Regions from separate parts of the uncultured Martelella sp. genome, predicted to be linked through region 1. Evidence: riboswitches for the same ligand, from Rfam matches in the RefSeq annotation. Region 1 holds a riboswitch; each other region holds the start of a gene.
The links. A riboswitch is a leader RNA that binds a small molecule or an ion and turns the genes downstream of it on or off. The one in region 1 is predicted to bind cobalamin.

Region 1 (5,778 bases):
GTGTCCGCTCTGGACTTTGTGCCGTCTTTGCAGCTAAGTCATGGGCCCGGAAGGGCGGCATGGCGGCCCTTCGCGCTATTTTTCCGCCGCAACGGCGCCTGAAAAGCCGAGGAGCGAACGGCGATGCCGAAGACCGATATCGCAACACGGGTCTACGACCATAGCTGGAAGCTCGACCCGATTATCCGCAGTCTGCTGGATACGGATTTCTACAAACTCCTGATGCTGCAGATGATCTGGAAACTCTATCCGGACGTCAATGCGACATTCTCGGTGATCAATCGCACGACCTCGGTGCGTCTGGCCGACGAGATCGACGAGGGCGAGTTGCGCGACCAGCTCGACCATGCGCGCGAGATCAGGTTGACCAAGAAGGAAATGATCTGGCTTGCCGGTAACTCGTTTTACGGCCGCTCTCAGATCTTCGAGCCGGAATTTCTGACCTGGCTCGCCAATTTCCGCCTGCCGGAATATGAACTCACCAAACGCGATGGCCAGTATCAGCTCGATTTTCACGGCCGCTGGATGGAAACCACGATGTGGGAGATTCCAGCGCTTTGCATCATCAACGAGCTGCGCTCCCGTTCGGCCCTGAAGGACCTCGGGCTGTTCACCGTCGATGTCACCTATGCCCGCGCCAAGGCCAAGATGTGGGCCAAGGTCGAGCGGCTGGCAGCTCTCGATGGCCTGAAAATCTCCGATTTCGGCACACGGCGGCGCCATTCCTTCCTGTGGCAGCGCTGGTGCGTGGAAGCGTTGAAGGAGGGCATTGGCCCGGCCTTTACCGGCACCTCAAATGTGCTTCTGGCCATGGATACCGATCTGGAAGCCGTCGGCACCAATGCCCATGAGCTGCCGATGGTCGCAGCCGCCCTTGCCGAAACCGACGAGCAACTGGCCGCAGCGCCCTACAAGGTGATGCAGGACTGGAACAAGCTTTACGGCGGCAACCTGCTGATTGCGCTGCCCGATGCCTATGGCACCACGGCGTTTTTGCGCAATGCGCCCGAATGGGTTGCCGACTGGACCGGCTTTCGCCCCGACAGCGCCCCGCCGATCGAAGGCGGCGAGAAGATCATCGACTGGTGGAAGAAGATGGGCCGCGATCCGCGCGAGAAAATCCTGATCTTTTCCGACGGGCTGGACGTGGATGCGATCATCGAGGCCTACAAGCATTTTCAGGGCCGCGTGCGCATGAGCTTCGGCTGGGGCACCAACCTCACCAATGACTTCATCGGCTGCGCGCCGCACCGCGTCGGCGGGCTGAAGCCGATCTCCGTCGTCTGCAAGGTGACGGACGCCAATGGCCGCCCGGCCGTCAAGCTTTCCGACAATCCGCAAAAGGCGACCGGCGACCCGAAGGAAGTCGAACGCTATCTGAAATTCTTCGGCTCGGAAGACATGTTCGACCAGCCTGTGCTGGTGTGAAACCCCGACCTGTGGCCGAAAAGCAATACCCGGATTTGTTCGTACAAATCACGGGGTTGGCTGCGTTGACACCGCGGATGCGCGCCGCATAGATTGCGCGCGGATCAGGTTCCGTTCGCAAGAACGGATGAAAAGGGAACACGGGACAGGGCGCTTGCCCCAGGCCGTGGCTGCCCCCGCAACTGTAGCCGCAGAGCCGTTTCCATGACGTCACTGGATTGATCCGGGAAGACGGAAACAATGGCGATGACGCGGAAGCCAGGAGACCTGCCCGATCCCGTCACCCTTGCCGGAACACGGGGTTCTTGTTTTGGCGCGGTCTGCCGTCGCGGTGACATTTCGAAACGATGTTGCCGCCGACGGGACAGGATCGCGACCGGGTGTTTCCGCGTCAAAAGCTGTTGTCCCCGACGGGCTTTTTCGGCCGGCGTCATGCCGGCCGCCTTGGGGACATGGAATGAACAAATCTCTGCTTGCGGCCTCCGCCGCGCTTTTGGCCTTGGTACCGGCACAGCAGGTGCTGGCGCAGGACGCCGCGCCTTTCGACGATGTCGTGACCGAGCTTGAACCGGTCTATGTGACCACGCCTTTGCGCCGGCCTTCGACGATCACGCAATCAACCTCCACCGTGACGGTGATCGATGAGGAAGATATTGCAAAATCCGCAGCGCCCGACCTGCCGTCGCTTCTGCGGAAATATCCGGGCGTCAACATCACCACCAATGGCGGGCAGGGCGCGCAGGCCTCGGTGACGCTGCGCTCTGCTCGTGCCAACCAGACACTGGTTTTGGTGGATGGTATGCGCGTCGCATCGGCAACCACCGGCACGGCCTACCTTTCCAATATTCCTCTGAGCGCGGTCAACCGGATCGAGGTCGTTGAAGGTGCACATTCGGCGCAATGGGGCGCGGATGCGATCGGCGGTGTCATCAACATCATCACCAGAGATGGTTCATTCTGTGAAAACGGAAAAAATGTCTGTACGACCGTTGAGACGGGCGTGACATGGCCGTGGGGCGGTTTTGCCAATGGCACTGTGCGCGGCAGTACTGCGGACGGGGTCGATTTCAATGTCGGTCTCGGTATTCTCGGGACCGAAGGGTATAACTTCACCACGCCCGCAAGCGGCCTGATCGAGCCTGATGACGATGGGTTCCTGCAGGGTTCGTTCAATTATGCGCTGTCGAAGGACTTTCTCTGGGGCCGACTCTACACAGATGGGTTCTACGCCCGTTCCAACCCACATTTCGATGGCGCTTCCAGCTGGGGCCCCGGCGCGAACCAGTCCCTGCAGACCAATGCCGGCTTCAAGGTCGGCGCCGAGATCGACCACGGCGAGGACTGGTCCTCCGTCTTCGAGATTTATTCCGCTCTCGATTACAACAAGACCTTTCTCAAGGGCGACGCTACCTATAACAGCGATTTCGATACGACGCGGTATGGCTTGAATGCCAGCACGACCAAGGAATTCGTGACAGGCGACCTGTTCAGCAGCCTGACCTTCGGCGGGGAGGCTTACGAGGAGCATGTCAGTTCCTCGACGGACTATTCAAAATCCAGCCGCGCCATTGGCGCGGTCTATACGCAGTATTCGCTGGAATGGGAGGCGCTCGATCTTAATGCCGGGTTGCGTTACGACGCCAACGAGGATTTCGGCGGCGCTTTGACCTATAATGTCGGTGTCGGCTACGAGCTTATCGAGGGTCTGACTGCGCGGGCATCCTTTGCCACCGGTTTCCGCGCGCCGGATTTCAATCAGCTTTATTATCCAGGATATTTCGGTTCTTATGTCGGCAATCCCGATCTCGATCCGGAACGGTCCAAATCCTATGAGGTTGGCCTCAATTGGGCGGCGTCGGATACAAGCAGTGTTGATCTCGTCTGGTATCAGACCTTCATTGACGACATGATTGACTACACCAGCGACTTTTCGACCTATACGAATATCGACAAGGCGAAGATTTCCGGCGTGCGGGCGGTCTGGTCGCAGGCGCTCATGGATGACCGGCTCGGTCTTGATTTCGGCTTCGAATATCGCCTGCCGAAGGATGAGACTGACGACCAGTATATCGCCAATCAGAACCGTCTGAAGCTGACGGCAGCCGCAAGCTGGCAGGCAACCGAGGCGCTCAATCTCAATGCCGATATCGAATATGTCGGCAGCCGCTGGACCAATACGGCAAGCTATAATCCCCAGCTTGGCGATTACACGCTGGTCAATGTCTCGGCGCTCTACGACATCGATCAGGCCGCCCGCGTCAAGTTCGCAGTCGAGAACCTGTTCGATGAAGACTATGAGACCGCCTACGGCTATAATGCGCCCGGCACCACGGTGACGCTTTCCTATCAAAGGACGTTCTAGATGATGCGGTCGGCGCGGTCGGCTCGAACAATGCTGTCTGTCAAAACCGCCTGCGCCGGCCTCCTTTGCCTGTTTTCTGCCGTTCCTTCGGCTCTTGCGCTCGATGAAGGAGACGCACCGGCCCGTGTGGTCTCGATCAATCTGTGCACCGATCAGATGGCGATGGCGCTTGCGGGCGAGGGGCAGCTCATTTCCATATCGGCCCTTGCGGTCGATCCGGCCGTCTCCGCCATGGCGGAAGAGGCCGCGGCCTATCCGCTCAATCACGGGCAGGCGGAGGAAGTGTTCCTTCTGAAACCGGATCTGGTGCTGGCCGGCAGCTATACCACCCGCGAGACGGTCAATCTCCTGAAACGGCTCGGTGTCCCCGTTGCCGAATTCGCGCCGGAGGCCTCGCTTGAGGATGTGCGCGAAAATCTTCTGCGCATGGGCCATCTTCTGGGGCGCGAGGCGGCGGCCGAACGGATTGTCGCGGACATGGATGAAATCCGCGCAGCCCTGCTGGAACAGCCGGCAAGCGACAAGACCGCAGCGCTTTATTATGCCAATGGCTACACCTCGGGCGAGGGCACGCTTGCCGGCGATATCGTTGCCGATGCGGGGCTCGACAATATCGGTATTTCCGCCGGCATCGATGGTCTTGGCCGCCTGCCGCTCGAACGCCTGATCATGGCGGCGCCCGAGGTTATCATCGGCGGCGACAGCGGCTATGATGCACCCGCCCTGGCCGAGGCGCCGTTTGCCCATCCCGCCTTTCGCGCAGCGGCTGAAAAGGCAGAACTCATTGATCTTCCCAGCCGTCTGACGATCTGCGGCGGGCCGTTCAATCTTGACGCAATCGCCCGCCTCAGAAATGGCGTGGCCAAGGGCAACGGACATGAGTGAACAGCGTCGCTATTACCTGCTTCTCGCCGGTCTTGGCGTGCTCGTGAGCCTGCTTTTTCTGGCGTCTTTGACGGTCGGTCCCGCCGGTTTCGGGTTCCGGGCGGCATTGTCGGGGCTTTTCAGCCGGGATGCGGGCGCGATTGCGCTGATCATGCAGGAGATCAGGCTGCCGCGCGCGCTGCTCGGGTTCACCATCGGGGCAACGCTCGGCCTTTCGGGCGCGGTGCTGCAGGGCTATCTGCGCAATCCGCTGGCCGAACCCGGCCTGCTCGGCGTTTCGGCGTCGGCCTCGCTCGGCGCGGTGATCGCGATCTATACCGGGCTTTCGGCGTTGTTTGTGCTGGCCTTGCCGGTTCTGGCGCTTGTCTTCGCCTTTGCCTCGGTGGTGCTGGTGCGGTTTCTTGCCGGCGGCGGTGCGCGCAGTCTTTCCATTATTCTTGCCGGTGTCGCGGTCACCAGTTTTGCCGCCGCCATGACCTCGCTTGCGCTCAACCTTTCGCCCAACCCCTTCGCCGCCACGGAAATCATGTTCTGGATGCTGGGTTCGCTGGCCGATCGCTCGATGCTGCAGTTCTGGCTCTCCATCCCGTTCATGGCGTTCGGCTGGGTGCTGCTGTTTTCCGCAGCCCGTGCGCTCGATGCCATGATCCTCGGGCATGATGCGGCCGTCAGTCTCGGCCATGCGCCGAAGACCACCGAACGGCAGGTGATCTGGGGTGTGGCCGCAAGTGTTGGTGCGGCAACGGCCGTTTCCGGCGCAATCGGCTTCGTCGGGCTTGTGGTCCCGCATCTGCTGCGCCCGCTTGTCGGGTCCTTGCCCTCGCGCCTTCTGCCGGCCAGCGCGCTCGGCGGTGCCGCTGTCCTGCTGGCCGCCGATGTCGCCGTCCGGCTGATCGCGCCGGAGCGGGATTTGAAGATCGGGGTCGTGACCGCCCTGATCGGCGCGCCCTTTTTCCTGTGGCTGATCTACAAGACACGCCGGGAGTTGATTTGATGTTGCTGGAGGCTGACAAGCTCACTGTCCGCATCGGCGGGCGCGCGATTGTCGACAATGTCGCCTTTTCGGTCGGCCATGGCGAACTCGTTGGCCTGATCGGGCCGAA
Region 2 (5,778 bases), on a different contig from region 1:
CCTGCCGGTCGCGGTGCTTGCCTTCATGGCGTTTCAGGACGGGCCGGTGACGCTGGCTGCCATCGTTTCCATTGTCCTGTCGATGCCGCTTTATTTCGCCATCAGCCGTTATCTGGCGAAAACCGGGTTGAAACGACAGGACATACAGGCCGAGGCCGCCGCCCGGATGATCGAATATGTGCAGGGCATGCCCGTGATCCGCGCCTTCAACCGCGTGACCCGCGGAACCGAGGATTTCCGCGCCTCGCTGGAAGATTTCCGCGACCTGTCGCTGAAAATGGTGGCGCAGCTTACCCTGCCGCTGGCGCTGTTCGGCATGGTGCTGACGCTCGGCGTGCCGCTAGTCATTTTCGCGGCGGGTCTGCGCTTTGCCACAGGCGCGATCGGAATCGAGACGATCATTATCGCGCTGATGCTGGTCTATGCCATCTACAGCCCGCTTCTGGGGCTGACCAGCCTGATGGAACTCACCCGCCAGGCCGATGCCTCGCTGACCCGCATGGACCGGGTGCTGACGGCGGAACCGCTGCGTGAAACCGCGCTGCCCAAACAGCCGGACGGTTTCGCCATTGCCTTCGAGGATGTCGGCTTCGGCTATGGCAAGGGGCCGGTGCTGAAAGATATCGGCTTTTCCGTTCCCGAACGCTCGATGACCGCCATTGTCGGCCCCTCGGGTGCGGGCAAGAGTACCATCCTGAACCTGCTGCCGCGCTTCTGGGATGTCAACGAAGGCGCGATCATCATCGGCGGCATCGATATCCGCGACATGGCGCCGGAACGGCTGTCGGAGCTGATCACCGTGGTCTTTCAGGACGTCTACCTGTTTTCCGGGACGATCTTCGACAATATCGCCTTCGGCCGCCCCGACGCCGTGCCCGCCGATATCGAGGCCGCTGCCAAAACCGCGCAGGCCCACGACTTCATCATGGCGCTTCCCGATGGCTACGACACCCGCGTCGGCGAGGGCGGGGCCTCGCTTTCCGGCGGCGAGCGCCAGCGCATCTCCATTGCCCGCGCCATGCTGAAGGATGCCCCCATCGTGCTGCTCGACGAGGCGACGGCGGCCATCGACCCGACCAATGAACGCGCCCTGCAAAAAGCGCTTGCCGCACTGGTGAAAGGCAAGACCCTGATCGTCGTCGCCCACAAGCTCTCCACCGTGCGCGAGGCCGACCAGATCCTCGTCCTCGACAATGGCCGGATCGTCGAGCGCGGCGACCATGACGGCCTTATCGAAAACAACGGGCTTTACCGACGGCTGTGGCTTTCCTGGACAAAGGCCGCGCATTGGCGGATTGGCGGACATCAGACAAGGCCTGACAATCCAGAGGATTAAAGCACGCTTTGAAGGTCGATGGGAAAGAGGTTATTTCTCTTTGAAATCAATAATATAATCCCTGTCATAGCGCGGCGCATATCGCTGCCCACCACAGCGCAAACCTTCCGTTTTGCTATTGACATCGCAGCGGTGATGATATTGGTCAAACCCGTTCAGGTGCCGGAGGAAGCTTCGGTTAAAAGGGAATCCGGTTCACGGCCTCGGCCAAATCCGGAACTGCCCCCGCAACTGTAGGCGGAGAGTTTACCCGGAATACCACTGGTGCAGAGACGTGCATCGGGAAGGCCGGGATAAGTGATGACCCGCAAGTCAGGAAACCTGCCTGAAGATATTCACCTGTTCTGACCGCGGGCGGCGTGTCGGGAGCGGTTTTCCGTGAAGGTGTTTTCGTCGCACCGCGCTCAAACCGCGCGGTGTCTGTCTGCATCTGTCCGGAGGCTTGTCGCATCCGGAGGGAAGGTGATTTGCCATGACGGATCTGCAAAGGCCCGAACTGACACCCCCCGGCGGAAACAGGAAAGTTCTGCTGCATTCCTGCTGCGCCCCCTGTTCGGGCGAGGTCATGGAGGCCATGCTGGCCTCCGGCATCGATTACACGATTTTCTTCTACAATCCCAACATCCACCCGCAGAAGGAATATCTGCTGCGCAAGGACGAGAATGTCCGTTTCGCCGAAAAGCACGGCGTCGCGTTCATCGACGCCGATTATGACAAGGACAACTGGTTTGCGCGCGCCAAGGGCATGGAATGGGAGCCCGAACGCGGCATCCGCTGCACCATGTGTTTCGACATGCGTTTCGAACGCACCGCGCTTTACGCCCATGAAAACGGCTTTCCGGTGATGACGTCTTCTCTCGGCATATCGCGCTGGAAGAACATGGCGCAGATCAATGATTGCGGCCATCGCGCCGCCGCGCCTTACGAAGGCCTCAGCTACTGGGATTTCAACTGGCGCAAGGGCGGCGGCGCCAACCGCATGATCGAGATCAGCAAGCGCGAGGAATTCTACCAGCAGGAATATTGCGGCTGCGTCTATTCGCTGCGCGACACCAATATGCACCGCCGCAAACAGGGGCGTGAGCCCATCGAACTGGGCAAGCTCTATTACAGCGAATAACACCGCTGCGCCCGCAAAAATCGCTTCATTGTCAAACGAAAGGACCAAATATGTGCCAGATATGCCAGAATGTGATGTTTTCCGGCGGCATTCCCGGTGAAGGCGTCGAGGACGTCTTCGAATCGCTGGCCAGAACGGTTGGCGCCCGCGCCGCTTTCTGGCCGGATGGCGAGACCAACCCGGAACGGCGCGGCTGGATCGGCGCGGTTAACAATATGGTGCTGGCCACAGCGCCCTGCTTCGAGGAAATCCCTTCGCCGCTGACGCTGCCCAAAGACCATCCCTACCACATGTTCAAGACGCTGAAGATCAAGGATGGCGCGACTGTCGACCTGCGTGGTCGGTTGCCCTACGCCAAGGATGCGATTGCCTCCTACAGGATCTTCAAGCAGATGCAGTCCGAAGGCCGCATTCCCAAGGAAGTCCGCTTCCAGTGCTCGGTCCCGGGCGCCCATGACGTGATCTCGATCACCTTCCCCGATGTTTCCACATGGCCCGTGCTGTTCAAAGCCTGGCAGGAAGCACTGCAGGAAGAATATCGCCGGATTCTCGAAGTCATCCCGGCAGAAGAGCTGTGCATCCAGGTCGATTACTGCACCGAGATGATCCACATCGGCGGCACCTGGGCACAGAAGTTCGACTGGATTGAGGAAGAACCGAAGGACACGCTGTTCGCCCGTTACACATCGCCCGAATACATCAACGGTCATATCGAGGGCCTGCCCGACGCCGTCACCATCGGTTTTCACGTCTGCTGCGGCACATCGCCGTCCTATCCGGTGCAGCCGCTCGACGACATCGGCCTGCCGGTCGACCTGTCGAATGCCATCCAGAAGGCGGCCGGTGGCCGTATCGGCTATTTCCATCTGCCGGCCATGACGGACTCGGGCGAAGCCTATTTCGCCCCGCTTTCGCGGCTGGAAACGGGCGATGCGACGATCTACCTCGGCCTTGAATGCAATGACGGCCTTGAGGGCATGGAACGGCGCATGAACGCCGCGCAGAAATTCCTGCCGAAATTCGGCGTTGCCCATTATTGCGGGTATTTCTGGAACAAGGCGATCATGCCGGACCTGCTGAAAACGCTGGCCGAAGGCGCCGACAAGCAGGCGGCGGCTTAAGACCATCCGACAATGCCCGGCAGTACCCTCTGCCGGGCATTTTTGCGGACATACCATCCCTGTCATCCAGCCGTGCTGCCTCACACCCGCCGGGGAAAACCGTGCCCGCGGGCCCGCAGGATCAGCAACAGGGACAAGACGATCAGGACGAGCAGAACCGGCGGAAAGCTGGTCACGCCGAATGCATCGAGCATCAGCCCACCGGCCAGCCCGCCACCGGCAATCGCCATGTTCCACACCGTCACCAGCATCGACTGCGCAATATCGGCCACCGGGCCCGCAGCACGGGCGCCTGCCGTCTGAAACAGGGTCGCGCAGCCGCCGAACGCCAGCCCCCAGAAGGCGCACGCCACATAGACCACGCCCGGTACCGCGCCGCCAAGCCAGAGCATTACCGCCGCAAGGGCGAAAAGCCCCGTGCTGAAAAGGGTCAGCGCCCGCAGGTGGCGATCGATCAATACACCGACGATCCAGATACTGAACAGTGAGGCGATGCCGAAGACGAGAAGCACCGTATCGGTGCGTCCGGTCATGCCGGCCTGCCCCAGGAACGGGGCGATATAGGTGTAGAGGATGTTGTGGGCGAGCACGAAGGTCAGCACCACCAGAAGCACGGAGCCAATGCCGGGCCGTTTCAGGACGGAAACCGGGTTGCTGCGTTTGCCCGCAGGCTGGCCCGGAAAATCCGGCACCTTTGCAAGAACCAGGAAGACAAGCAGCACGGTCAGCCCGCTCATCAGCGCAAAACAGCTGCGCCAGCCGATCTGCGCGCCGAGGAAGGTTCCCGCGGGAACGCCGAGTGAAAGCGCCAGCGGCGTGCCCGCCATGGCCACGGCAATTGCGCGGCCCTTCAGATGTTCGGGCGCCATGCGCGCGGCATAACCGGCGGCCAGCGCCCACAGCAGGCCCGCCGCCACGCCCGCCACAAACCTTGCGACAAGTGTCAGCGCATAGCTGCCGGAGATGGCCGTCAGGGTGTTGGCGAACAGAAAACCGAAAATCGCCGCCAACAGAAGCGGGCGACGACGCAGTCCCTGGGTCAGCAATGTCAGCGGAATGGCCGCAAGAAGCGAGCCCAGCGCATAAGCTGTGACCAGCTGACCGGCCGCGGCTTCCGAAACGCCCAAACCGCTACCGATGGCGGGCAGAAGACCGGCCGGCAACGCCTCCGTCAAAATGGTGATGAATGCCGCCATGGAAAGCGCCAGCAGCCCCGCCCATGGCAGGCTTTCACCGGTGGCGCCGGCATGGCCCGAAACCGATCTGTCGCTTACAGCCATTGCAGACCTCCCGTGGCGGGCAGGCAGGGAAATGAACCGGCGACGGAAAGCGGCAGGGCGTCCGCCGGATCGGCGGAAGGGGCATGCGAAACCATGGGAAAACCTCATTCGGTTGATGAATGACGGCAAGCCTGACACGGACCGAATTGCAGAAAAACAGGCTTTAATTCCGAACACTTCGGACTATTATGTCCGCTATTATGGCAATCCCGATGGACAATCTCGGCGCACTGAATGTCTTCGTCCAGGCCGCGGAAACGCGCAGCTTCACCCATGCCGGGCGTCAGCTGGGCGTGTCGCCGTCGGCCGTTGGCAAAGCGGTTGCCCGGCTGGAGGCGCGCCTTGGCGTCAGGCTGTTTCACCGCTCGACGCGCGCGATCACGCTGACGCCCGAAGGGCAGCTTTTCCTCGAACGCTGCCGCCGGATTTTCTGCGAGGTGGAAGCCGCCGAAATGGAACTGGCCGAGATCCGCGACCAGCCGGGCGGGGTGCTGCGTGTCAGCCTGCCGCTCGTCGCGATGCTGATGATGCCGACCATCTCCGCGTTCATGGCAGCGTGGCCGGACATCGAGCTGGAACTCGATTTCACAGACCGGCTCGTCGATGTTATCGAAGAAGGCTATGACGCGGTCATCCGCAGCGGCGAACCGGACGATTCACGCCTGATGGCCCGCAAGCTTGGAACGTTCGGCTACAGGCTTGTTGCCTCGCCCGCCTATCTCGCGGCACATGGCATCCCTGAAACTCCGGATGACCTGCGCCACCACAAATGCCTGCGTCATCGCTATCCCAGCACCGGCAAGCTGGAAGAATGGCAATTTGCCCGCACAGCTGGCGCCGGCGTCAACGGCTTGCCGCAAACAGTCGTTGCCAGTGCCATCGAGCCGCTTCTCTATCTGGCGCTACAGGGGCGCGGTATCG
Region 3 (5,778 bases), 790 kb from region 1:
ATGATGTCACGAACTTTTTTCGTCAGATAGCGAACGCCGGTAAAAGCGAGCGGACCGATAATGAAAGCCACAAGCGACAGAACCGGTTGCTGGATGAACATCACGACCACCAGCCCGATCAGCGAAAACAGGTCGCGCACCGCCGACGTCAGGATCAGATCCATCGCCGTGCGCGCCGCCTGAGCATTGTTCGTCAGGCGCATGACGAGATCGGAAGACGGGAAGCGGATGAAGAAATTCAGATCTTGCTGAAGGATGCGTCCGAAAATGCTGCTCTGCGTCTTGGCGATGATATTGTTGCCGGCCTTGCTCAGGATCACGATCTGAAAATAGGTCGAGATCCCCTTGACGATAAAAATCGCGGCAACCGCACCCGCCAGCATGAACATGCGGTTCATGTTCTGGGAGACCACGGTCTCGTTGACAATGTCCTTCATGATCCAGGCGCTGAGCGAGGTCATGCCCGCCACGATCAACATCGCAACCGTGGCCAGCGCATACCAGGGCGCCTGATCGCGCAGGTTTTCAGACAGAAGGCGAAACAGCAGGCTGCGATTGGCTCTGGGAAGGAACCGCGCCGCCAGCGCATCGAGCCAACCGGACAATGGCTTGGGTAGCTGCATGGGGATCCGCATTTCCATATAGACTTCGTGGCCTCCGTTTTGCGCAGGGATGGTGTTTTTTATCCCTGATCGGCCTCAGCGCGTGAGGAATAGGGCAAACAGCCCGCAAGAGCAAGCCTTCGTTTGAGGCTATTCCTGCGCCCTGTTCACGGCCAAAATATGCTGTTTCCCGCCTTGGAGCGTTTCAGACTGAAACGCTCTAACCCCGAAGATAGCTGACAATCGGTGTGCCGTCATCCGGCAGGTGCGAGCGCCGCTTGCGTGTGACGGTGATCACCTTCGGCTCACCGGGCAAAAGCGTGAAGCAGTTGTCGGAATAGATGTCGTCATCGCCGTGGCCATAGGTCACGTAGAGCGCGGGACGATCGCTCGTCAGCGTGACGCGACGTTCGCCATTATCGGCTGTCTCCGCCGCCGTCTCGATTTGAGGCGGGGCAAAGCGATAGGCCTTCGGCCGTTTCGGCAGATATTCGTTTTCGCCGAGCACATTGCCGGATTGATCGCGCCAGTCGAAGATCAGAAAGGCGCTTTCTTCCAGGGTTTCCGGCCGGATGCGCGCCACTTCGACAACACCGGCAGCCTTCGCCGTCACCGGATAATCGCCGATCTCGGCGACCTTGCCGGATGTCGCATCGACGCTGCGCAGCCGGACCGTGACCGGCGTATCCTCGGTCCTGTCGGAAACGGCCAGCAGCATGATCGCGCCGGTATCGGGGTCCGGCTGGGCGGTCACCATCAGGTCGGCGAAAAACCGGCGGGCGAGATACTGCGTGGTCTTCCAGCCGCCGCCATATTCAAGGCTCGACCAGCTTGCCACCGGCCAGGTGTCGTTCAACTGCCAGAACAGCGTGCCCATGGTGCGCGGCCTGTTGGCCCGCCAGAATTCGATCGCCGTCTTCATGGCCAGCCCCTGCCCGAGCTGGCTGAGATAAACCATATCCTCGAAACTGTCGGGGAAGCGGAAATAGCGGGCGATGGTCTCGACAATCCGGCTGTTGCCGCCCTCATTGCGCTGATGCACATCCAGAACGGCAGAGGAGACATTGCGGTCTTCCTCATCGGTAAAGCTCCTGATCACCCGCATGGACGGGAAGGACTGGAACCCGAATTCCGAGCAGAAGCGCGGCCTGACGGTGCGGTAGTGCTCGAAATCCTTCGCCGAGTGCCAGACATCCCAGAAATGCATGTCGCCGGACGTGTCCACATGCCAGCCATCGCCGAAATCGAGACGACCGACGGAGGGCGATGAGGGACGGAACGGCAGGCCGATATCCTCATCCTCCACCGCCTCTTCCAGCGCATGGTTCAACCGATCGTAGATCGCCAGGTAACGGTCGCGGTTCTCAAGGCTCTCCTTGTACCAGGTCAGGGCGCCGACCAGTTCGTTGTCGCCGCACCACAGTGCCATTGCCGCAAAACGCGAAAGCCTGCGCAATTGCTGGCGCGCCTCGTTGCGCACCAGATCGAGCCAGTGCCGCTCATGAGCGGGGTAGAGATTGCAGGCGAACATGAAATCGTGCCAGATCATCAGGCCGAGTTCGTCGCACAGTTCATAGAACCAGTCGGCCTCATACTGCCCGCCGCCCCAGATGCGGATCATGTTCATATTGGCGTCGACTGCCGACTGCAGAAGGTCGCGCACCTGTTCAGGCGTGGCGCGTTCGGGTAGCGCGTCGCCGGGGATCCAGTTGGCGCCCTTCATGAAGATCTCGCGGCCGTTGACCTTGAACGCAAAGCGGTTGCCGATCTCGTCCTCGTCGGTCAGCAACGCGACATCACGCAAGCCGATGCGGAAATCCCGTGTCTGGCCGCCAAGCGAAACGGACAGGTCATAGAATGCCTGCTCGCCATGACCGGCCGGCCACCACAGGCGCGGGTTTTCCACCCGGGCCGTCACGGTCACACGGTTTTCACCGGGAAAGGCATGCAGCGTTGCAGTTGCCCGGTGGCCATCGATTTCCACAATGGCATCTTCAACCGCCGGCGCGAAGGCAAAGGCGTGGAGTGTCACATCCAGTTCAACCGCGCCATCTTCGTGACGCTGACGGATGGCAACATCATCGAGGCGGACCGATCCGGTGCGCACAAGCGCGATATCGCCGTAAAAACCGAGCGGGCACAGCGCGATCCCCCAGTCCCAGCCGCCATGGCACTGCGTCTTGCGCAGGAAATTCAGGTGACCGATGCGGCTGTTGGTCGAAAACGGCATCGGGAAATCGGAGTTTTCCGCCCTTTTTGCCGCTTCCAGGGAATTGGACAGGAATGTCACTTCGATGAGGTTTTCGCCTTCGCGCAAAAAACCGGTGACGTCGAAGTCATAGCGCAGGAACTGGCTCTCGCAGTGCCCGACCGGTTTGCCGTTGACGCGCACTTCGGCAAGGCAATCGACGCTTTCGAAACGCAGCGTGAAGTGCCCGTTGTCCATACTTTCCAGATTGAACGACCGTTTTGCGGTCCAGAGCGAACGGTGCACCCAGTCGGTCAGGGTTTCATTGTCGCGCCAGTAGGGATCTTCGATCTTGCCTGCGGCAAGCAGGGCGGAATGAACATCGCCCGGAACGTTCAGTTCGACTGCGATGTCTGCGTCGTCGCACGTCGCCGTCCAGCCGTCGTTGAGAATGATCGTTTCTGCGACATTTGCCATGATGTTCCGTCTTCCCTGTTGCTCTCGGTCGCCCCACGCTGAGAATTGCGCACAAACCGACCGTCTTCCCGCTCGCCTTTTAGCCTTTTTCAGGCATCGTGCGAAACGCCTAACCGGCAATATGCGCGAACTTTTCGCCAGAGTTTTGCGCATTCGGCGACCGACCACATAGACCAAAGTCCCGAAAGACACCCGTAATGACATAACGAATTAATTATATAAATATATCTTTATATCAATTGACAATCGGTACCGGCCGGATAACACTGCATCCGCTCTGGTTCGCTGTGATGGGTTGATGCCCATCCCCGCGCCAAGAGGGAATCCGGTGCGCTGTGCGACGTCATTGTCAGCGGCAATTCCGGAGCTGCCCCCGCAACTGTAAGCGGAGAGTGCCTTTCCACATCGTCACTGGGAAACCGGGAAGACGGAAAGGCGCGCCGACCCGCAAGCCAGGAGACCTGCCAGAGCCTTGTAACTGTCCACGGGCGGGGTGTCCCGGTGGTGCTGCGAAACCGGCGTGGGAGGTCGCTCCCGCGGTGTTTTCTCATGCTTTCCGCCAACCCATGCCCCCAACTTTGTCTGGGGTATGAAATGCCAAATACGAAACCTGCCGTCGCAAGCCTCGGCTTTCCGCGCATCGGCGCACGACGTGAACTGAAATTCGCGCTGGAATCCTGCTGGTCCGGCAAATCCGGCACTGCCGAACTTCTCGATACGGCCGAACATCTGCGCCGCAAGAACTGGCGCCTGCAACAGGAAAAAGGGATCGATGTGATCCCGTCGAATGATTTCTCGCTCTACGACCACGTTCTCGACACCGCGGTCATGGTCGGCGCAATTCCGCAGGAATATGGCTGGACCGGCGGTGACGTCTCGCTTGAAACCTATTTTGCCATGGCGCGCGGCGCACAGACGAGCGCAGACGATGCCGGTTGCGGCCATGCCGGACACGGGCGCGACGTTCGCGCGCTGGAAATGACCAAGTGGTTCGACACCAACTACCACTATCTCGTGCCCGAACTGACGGAAGATCAGACCTTTGCGCTGTCCTCGACCAAGCCGGTCGATCACTACCTTGAAGCCAAGGCGCTGGGCATCGAAACGCGTCCGGTCATTCTCGGCCCCGTCACCTTCCTGAAGCTCGCCAAGGCGCGGGGATCCGATTTCGAGCCGGTCACGCTGCTGTCCCGTCTTCTGCCGGTCTATACCGAGCTGCTCAGCAGGCTCCATGAAGCAGGCGCAGAATGGGTGCAGATCGACGAACCCGCGCTGGTGCTCGACCTGACGAACGATGAGCGTGCTGCTTTTGAAAACGCCTATGACGCCCTCACCAAGGCCGTGCCGGCGCTGAAGCTGATGCTCGCCAGCTATTTCGGCGATCTCGGCGACAATGCACAGACGGCACTGAACCTGCCCGTTGCCGGTCTGCATTTCGATCTCAAACGTGCACCTGATGCGCTGGAGGGCATTCTCGCAAAGGTCGCGCCCGAACAGGTGCTTTCGCTTGGCGTCATCGACGGACGCAACATCTGGCGGGCAGACCTTCCTGCACTTCTCGAGCAGCTGCGGCCGGTGATCGAGGCGCGCGGTGCGGACAAGGTTCAAATCGCCCCGTCCTGCTCGCTTCTCCATGTGCCGATCGATGTCGCGCTGGAAACCGAACTCGATCCGGAGCTGAAAAGCTGGCTGTCCTTCGCGATCCAGAAGCTCGAAGAGCTTTCCGCCCTGGCCCGCGGGCTTGGCGGCGAAGCGATTGACGAGGCGCTTGCGGCTGCCGGCAACGCCCTTGCCGCACGCAGCCGTTCGCCGCGCGTCCACAATGATGCGGTTGCCGCCCGGCTTGCCGCCGTCGGCGAAAACGACCGCCGCCGCAAAAGCCGCTTTTCCGACCGCATTGCCCTTCAGCGCAAGAAGCTTGGACTGCCGCTGTTTCCGACGACGACAATCGGTTCCTTCCCGCAGACCAGCGAGGTCCGCAAGTCCCGCGCCGCCTTCAATCGCGGCGATCTCGACCGGGCGGCCTATGACGGCTTTCTTCAGACCGAGACGGAAAAGGCGATCCGCTTTCAGGAAGACATCGGCCTCGACGTGCTGGTTCATGGCGAATTCGAGCGCAATGACATGGTCCAGTATTTCGGCGAAAAACTCTCCGGCTTCGCCTTCACCAAGCATGGCTGGGTGCAGAGCTACGGCTCGCGCTATGTCCGCCCGCCGGTGATCTTCGGCGATGTCTCCCGGCCCGCGCCGATGACGGTCGACTGGTGGCGGTTTGCGCAGTCGAAGACCGAAAAGCCGGTCAAGGGCATGCTGACGGGGCCGGTCACCATCCTCAACTGGTCGTTCGTGCGCGACGATATCCCCCGTTCGCAGACCTGCGCCCAGATCGCGCTTGCCATCCGCGATGAGGTTGTCGATCTGGAAACGGCAGGCGCTGCCATCATCCAGATTGACGAAGCCGCCCTGCGCGAGGGCCTGCCGCTGCGCAAATCGGAGTGGAAGACCTATCTC

Region 2: it holds a riboswitch for cobalamin, as region 1 does, so the genes downstream of both, ACHZCU_RS21530 (epoxyqueuosine reductase QueH) here and ACHZCU_RS06745 (TonB-dependent receptor domain-containing protein) in region 1, are expected to answer to the same signal.
Region 3: it holds a riboswitch for cobalamin, as region 1 does, so the genes downstream of both, metE (5-methyltetrahydropteroyltriglutamate--homocysteine S-methyltransferase) here and ACHZCU_RS06745 (TonB-dependent receptor domain-containing protein) in region 1, are expected to answer to the same signal.

The regions. Positions count from the first base shown of each region.
Region 1 covers NZ_CAXXFM010000001.1:1,412,770-1,418,547, reverse strand. Annotated here, with positions in the region: gene pncB (nicotinate phosphoribosyltransferase) at 124-1,428, shown strand; cobalamin riboswitch at 1,518-1,718, shown strand; gene ACHZCU_RS06745 (TonB-dependent receptor domain-containing protein) at 1,886-3,790, shown strand; gene ACHZCU_RS06740 (ABC transporter substrate-binding protein) at 3,821-4,675, shown strand; gene ACHZCU_RS06735 (iron ABC transporter permease) at 4,668-5,669, shown strand; gene ACHZCU_RS06730 (ABC transporter ATP-binding protein) at 5,669-5,778, shown strand, end outside.
Region 2 covers NZ_OY782683.2:95,376-101,153, reverse strand. Annotated here, with positions in the region: gene ACHZCU_RS21535 (ABC transporter ATP-binding protein) at 1-1,336, shown strand, start outside; cobalamin riboswitch at 1,477-1,680, shown strand; gene ACHZCU_RS21530 (epoxyqueuosine reductase QueH) at 1,809-2,456, shown strand; gene ACHZCU_RS21525 (hypothetical protein) at 2,507-3,577, shown strand; gene ACHZCU_RS21520 (MFS transporter) at 3,658-4,857, opposite strand; gene ACHZCU_RS21515 (LysR family transcriptional regulator) at 5,070-5,778, shown strand, end outside.
Region 3 covers NZ_CAXXFM010000001.1:2,198,457-2,204,234, reverse strand. Annotated here, with positions in the region: gene ACHZCU_RS10320 (ABC transporter ATP-binding protein) at 1-623, opposite strand, end outside; gene ACHZCU_RS10315 (glycoside hydrolase family 2 protein) at 823-3,267, opposite strand; cobalamin riboswitch at 3,529-3,751, shown strand; gene metE (5-methyltetrahydropteroyltriglutamate--homocysteine S-methyltransferase) at 3,862-5,778, shown strand, end outside.